Regions from separate parts of the Paenibacillus sp. FSL M7-0656 genome, predicted to be linked through region 1. Evidence: predicted binding sites of a transcription regulator. Region 1 holds the regulator's gene; the other holds the start of a gene.

Region 1 (3,220 bases):
GCAAAATGCGTTCTTCATCCAGTGTCAGACATTCGCCATGTTTCACCACTTGTTTCCCATCCACCCATACGTGCTCAACATCCTTGGCAGAAGCCGAATAGATTGTATGTGAGATCAGGTCTGTATGTGGATAGAAATGTGCCTGTTCAATGTCCAAGGCGATAAAGTCAGCCTTCATGCCGACCTGGAGTGCTCCGGTATTGTTCAAGAAGATGGATTTGGCACCGTATGACGTTCCGAGTAATAACGCTTCGCCTGCTGGCACTGCCGTCGGGTCACCAGATACACCTTTGTGAATCAATGCAGCCAGTCTCATTTCCTCGAACATATCCAGGTTGTTGTTGCTTGCCGGTCCGTCTGTTCCGAGTGACACGGTAACTCCTGCTTTCAGCAACGCAGGTACCCGCGCAACACCGGAAGCGAGTTTCAGGTTACTTCCCGGGTTATGGGATACAGCCACATCATGACGGGCCAGAATCTCAATCTCTTCGTCATTCAGATGCACCGCATGTGCAACCAGGGATGGACGAGAGAAAAAGCCCAGTTTCTCCAGATGTGCCACAGGACGCAGTCCATAATCAGCCACGTTCTGCTCGACTTCACGAAGCGTTTCCGACATATGTGTATGAAGGGGAAGGTTTAGGTCGTTCGCGACCTGCACAAGCTTCTCTATGTAGTCAGGAGGGCATGTATATGGTGCATGTGGCGAGATTACGGTTGTAATGCGACCATCTGCCTGTCCATTCCACTCACGCGCAAACGCAGCCGACTCCTCCAGCTTCCGCAATTGTTCTTCTTCCGAGCACAGCCCGATTACACCACGTGCCAGTGCTGCTCTAACGCCGGATTGCTCCACAACTTTGGCAACTTGATCCATGTGATCGTACATGTCCAGGAAAGCTGTAGTTCCGCCTTTCAACATTTCAAGCACCGATAGCGAAGTTCCCCAATATACGTCTTCTGAAGTCATTTTCGCTTCCATCGGCCACATTTTTTCCTGCAACCATACTTGCAATGCAAGATCGTCTCCGTGCCCTCTGAGCAACGACATCGCTGCATGACCATGCGTATTGATCAGACCCGGCAGGAAGAACAGTCCTTTTCCATCCACTTTGGTACAATTTTTGTCTTCATCCGGCAATGTCTCACCAATATGCACAATCTTGTCATTCTCAACAACCATGTATCCGTGGACCACGTTCCATGTTGTGCCGCCTTCATTAACGGCAAATTTGCCGTTGTGAATTACCCATCTATTTGTTGTCATCTTCCTCGTCGTCCTTTCCAGTCTCCAAGTAATAGGCCAAACTAAGCAGATCCGTTGTGAAGTCAGCATGGTGAATGCGGATATGCGGCGGTGTTTTTAGAATGGTTGGTGCAAAATTAAGGATCGCTTCAATTCCTGATTCAATAAGCTGATCGGCTACATTTTGGGCTTCCGTATCCGGAACCGTGATAATTCCGATGCGAATGTTTTCCGTTTTAACGGCTTCCGTCAATTCATCCATTGGTTTTACCGTCAAACTGTTGATTTGACTACCAATCTTCGGTCCGTATGCATCAAATACAGCAACAATTTTCATGTTGTCTTTCAGATACGCGTTATAGTTGGACAAGGCCTGTCCGAGATTACCCGCGCCTACCAGAGCCACATTAATTTGCTGATCGATTTTGAGAATGTGACGAATTTTTTCGATCAGATAGGATACATCATACCCGATCCCTTTACGACCAAAATCACCGAAGTAAGCCAGGTCTTTACGAATTTGGGCCGGATTCAGATCCAGCCTCTGTCCAAGCTCTTGAGAAGAAACAGTAGCCACCTCACGCTGATGCAACTCGTTCAAATAACGCAAGTATACAGGCAGACGTCGTACCACCGCTTCCGAAATTTTATCCGATTTCATTCTTGCTCCCCCTTACCAAGGCCACGATAAAATAATAGATGAAAAGATGAGCATTCTGTATAAAACTCAAAGATAAACGTGACATTTTATACGGAATGCTCCTTGTAATTTAGGTTATAAGTTCTTACGTGCAACTGCTTTAATCGGATACGGAAATATCTAATAAAGTTTAACGCCAAACGATAGTGTCATGCAATGATATAACGAACAAAACGACCATTATTTTTGTTCATTAGCAGGTTTTTCCAACCACTCGGTAATTCGTGGAACCATCTGCTCCGTGAGCATATGCTCCATTTTGGGACCAGGTAATGAATATAAAAAGAATTTACCGTAGTACGCTTCAATCACCCGTGTATCATAAACAATGACAATTCCTCTGTCCTTCGCTGTACGCACCAACCGGCCAAATCCCTGCTTGAAACGAATGACCGCTTGCGGCACGGACAGTTTCATGAACGGATTTTTCTTCTGTTCCTGAAGCAGCTCACTCTTGGCTTCCACCAACGGATGATTCGGTGGCTGGAAAGGCAATCGCACAATAGCGAGACAGGTTAGCGCCTCTCCCGGGATATCTACACCCTCCCAAAAGCTGCTTGTGCCCAGAAGTACCGTTGCTTTGGCATCTTGAAACCTGCGAGTCAATTTGGAACGACTTCCACTGTCAACGCCTTGCCCAAGCAACGAGATGTCGTTGCCAGACAGTGCCTCCTTCAGCGGATCATAGACCTGTCGCAACATCTTGTATGAAGTAAACAGAACCATCATGCGTCCACGCGTAGCAATTGCCGTCTCTGCAAGTGATTGCACCAGCATATTAACAAAGTGCGCATCACCCACACTTCCCTTCACACTCGGGAAATCACGCGGAATCACCAGAAGTGCCTGATCGCGATAGTTGAAAGGTGATGGCAGCATCGACGTTAACAGCCGATTATTCTCAGAGGCTTCCTGTAAGCCAAGCTGCTCAATCATGAACTGGAATGACTTATCTACCGAGAGCGTAGCCGATGTAAGCACAACACTTTTCTTTTTGTCAAAAAATAAATCCTTAAGTTGGGCACTGACATCTACAGGTACGGCATACAGCTGAAGAGATTTACTGCGGAACTGACCGCTGGCTTCCATCCAGTACACCGTTTTGGCGTCATCCATACGCATGAAGAAACGTAGATTCTCCTTCAATGTGGTCAGATCTTTCAGCAATCCTGTAATGTCCGTGATCAGACTATCCGATTGATAATCATCCTGATCCTCTTTCACTTCAAGCAGCAATTTGTCCCCTTTGCGAACCAAATCGCCCAGAGTCACAT
Region 2 (3,220 bases), 2.8 Mb from region 1:
TCCGTAATCAGGTCAACAACAAAATGCTCATCCCATACTTCAATCCCAGGATGTTCATTCACTTCAACAGCAAGCGCACGTACAATCTCATATCCCGTTGCATCTCCGTTGGCATGCAAAATACGGCGGTGGCTATGCGCACCTTCCTGCGTCAACGCCAACTCGCCGTTCTCCAGATCAAATAAAGTACCCAAACGAATCAGTTCCTTCACTCCGTCGGGACCCTCATTCACCAATACCTCTACCGCTTCGGAGCGGCATAAGCCCGCTCCTGCTACAAGTGTGTCCTGCAAGTGGTAAGCAGGCGAATCATCCTCAGCAATAACCGCAGCGATGCCTCCCTGCGCATATCTGGTGTTACTTTCAAGTAATGACTTCTTTGTGATCATTAATACACGTTGTTGTTCGCTTGCCTTAATGGCAGTAAACAAACCAGCAATCCCTGAGCCTATAACCAGTACATCCGTCTCTACCATGGGTAGCGCAGACAGATCAAAATCAACTAAATATTGCGGTATCATGTTATTCACCTGTCTTGGAGCAAGAGTAGCGCATCCTACTTTACCAACAACATGCGCTCTAGCGATTCTCTGGCTTTGTCGGCAACGGCCGGTGGCACGTAGATTTGCGGCTTCATCGTTTCCAGGCATTTCACCAGTTTCTTCAAGTTGTTCACCTTCATGTTGGGACATACGAGGAACTTGGTAGCAAAGTGGAACTGTTTATCCGGACTATCCAGACGAAGCTGATATCCTGTACCATCTTCGGTACCTACGATAAATTCCTTCGCTGATGAATTTTTGCAATACTCCAGAATAGCTGTTGTGCTGCCTACAAAATCACCCATTTCTACAACCTCAGGGCGACACTCTGGATGGACAACAAACTCCGCATTGGGATGCTTGGCTCTCATCTCCACCACATCTTTGACTGTAAGCATATCGTGAGTGTTGCAGTAACCTTCCCATATAATCATTTTCTTGTCTGTATGCTGCTGCACATAATGTCCCAGGTTTTTATCCGGTACCCAGATAATTTCGTCGGAATCCACCGATTGAATAACCCGGACTGCGTTCGCTGATGTACAACAGATGTCAGTCTCTGCTTTGATCTCAGCCGAGGAATTGATATACGTAACCACCTTGGCATTAGGATGTTGTGCTTTCAATTTGCGTAGTCCATCCACATTCACCATATCTGCCATTGGGCAGCCCGCACGTTCGTCCGGGATAATAACTGTTTTATTTGGCGCAAGAATTTTAGCGCTTTCACCCATAAAATGAACACCACAGAAAACGATCACATCCGCATCTGTCTGTGCTGCCTTCTGGGCTAACAGAAATGAATCTCCACGGAAGTCGGCAACCTCCTGTACTTCGTCACGTTGATAATAATGGGCAAGAATAATGGCATTACGTTCCTTTTTCAACACCATAAGCCGCTCACGCAGCTCGCGGTTCATCTCAGCCTTGCGCTCTAAAGCCAGAGCTTCCACCTGTGATCCTCTCCTTTATCGGGACAGCGTCATGCGCTGTTTCGTGGGCTAACCTAAGTCGTTATCTTCGCTTGAGAAACGAATCACAAGCGGTTTAACAACTAATTTACACAACGTTCACGACTCTGTCAATAAATGAAAAAGGCCCGGGACAGCGCTGTAACCACCTGTTTGCTAACTGGTTCGCCATCTAACTCCCGTTTATCTTTATCTATCCTCTTTTAAAATAATGGATAAAAAAAGAGAGCCTCGAGGGCTCTCTTGATTTCACCTGCTATCATAGCCAGATGTATTATGCATTAAGACGTTGGCTTCGTTCCGCCATCATCCGGGTTATTGTTATTACCCTTTTCCAGATTCGGAGCTTCGTTTGGAATATCTCCGGCTGGTGGCTCAGGCGTTTCATCTTTACCTTGAATACGAACACGCACATCACCGATGGTGTCGATGATTGGCTCTCCGCCTTCAGTTGGTGTGCCTTCACCATCATTGTCATTCTCTGCTTTTGGAGTCAAAGAACCTGTTTCGATCAATTGCTTGATCTGATCCATTTCCAAAGTCTCAACCTCAAGCAAAGTTTGAGCGATCAGGTGCATCTCTTTTGAATGTTTAACAAGCAAGTCCTTACACTTCTCATAACAGTCATTAATAAAGCGTTGCATTTCCTGATCAATCTCGTAAGCAATGGAATCCGAGTAATTCTGTTCATGACCGATATCCCGACCAAGGAATACCTGTCCTTGTGAACTTCCGAATTGCATAGGTCCCAATTTCTCACTCATACCGTATTCCATAACCATGCTGCGAACAATACCTGTCGCTTGCTGGAAGTCACTGTATGCACCAGTACCAATTTCTCCGATGAACAATTCTTCAGCTACACGACCCCCGAGAAGTCCGGTTACTTTATCCAGCAATTCCTGCTTGGTAACCAGCATACGGTCTTCTTTTGGCAACATGATTACATATCCACCCGCACGTCCGCGCGGAATAATGGTCACTTTATGTACCATATCAGCATGTTCGAGGAAGTATCCAACAATGGTATGACCTGCTTCGTGATAAGCAACGATTCGTTTCTCGCGATCACTGATGACACGGCTTTTCTTCTCCGTACCAACGATGACACGGTCAATCGCTTCGTCAACTTCCTTCATGGAAATATCTTTACGGTTACGACGCGCTGCAAGCAATGCCGCTTCGTTCAAGAGATTCTCCAAATCCGCACCAGAGAAACCTGTTGTACGCTTCGCGATAATATCCATCTTCACATCTTTGGTCAGTGGTTTATTACGGGAATGTACTTTCAGGACAGCTTCACGACCTCTTACATCAGGGCGGTCAACCGTAATTTGACGGTCAAAACGTCCTGGACGCAGCAAGGCAGGGTCCAAAATATCTGCACGGTTCGTTGCGGCAATGATGATGATACCTTCATTAACTCCGAATCCGTCCATCTCAACGAGCAACTGGTTGAGTGTCTGTTCACGTTCATCGTGACCACCACCAAGACCAGCACCACGCTGACGTCCTACAGCATCAATCTCATCGATAAAGATGATACATGGGGCATTTTTCTTCGCATTTTCAAACAAATCACGAACACGTGATGCACCGACACCGACAAACATTTCCACGAAGTCGGAACCTGAAATAGTGAAGAATGGTACACCCGCTTCACCGGCTACGGCACGAGCGAGCAATGTTTTACCGGTACCTGGAGGC

The links. The regulator Rex, encoded in region 1, represses fermentation and respiration genes when NADH is low (regulators of the CRP and FNR family bind a similar motif). The targets are predictions, from matches to a motif close to TTGTGAAATATTTCACAA.
Region 2: a site for Rex is predicted at 1,567-1,584, ahead of nadA (quinolinate synthase NadA). Genes of this name have one in related genera too.

What each region holds. Positions count from the first base shown of each region.
Region 1 is NZ_JBBOOT010000001.1:6,987,451-6,990,670, reverse strand. Features, by position in the region: gene MHI01_RS30705 (amidohydrolase) at 1-1,267, opposite strand, end outside; gene MHI01_RS30700 (redox-sensing transcriptional repressor Rex) at 1,254-1,907, opposite strand; gene dinG (ATP-dependent DNA helicase DinG) at 2,127-3,220, opposite strand, start outside.
Region 2 is NZ_JBBOOT010000001.1:4,140,833-4,144,052, forward strand. Features, by position in the region: gene nadB (L-aspartate oxidase) at 1-521, opposite strand, end outside; gene nadA (quinolinate synthase NadA) at 557-1,495, opposite strand; gene ftsH (ATP-dependent zinc metalloprotease FtsH) at 1,795-3,220, opposite strand, start outside.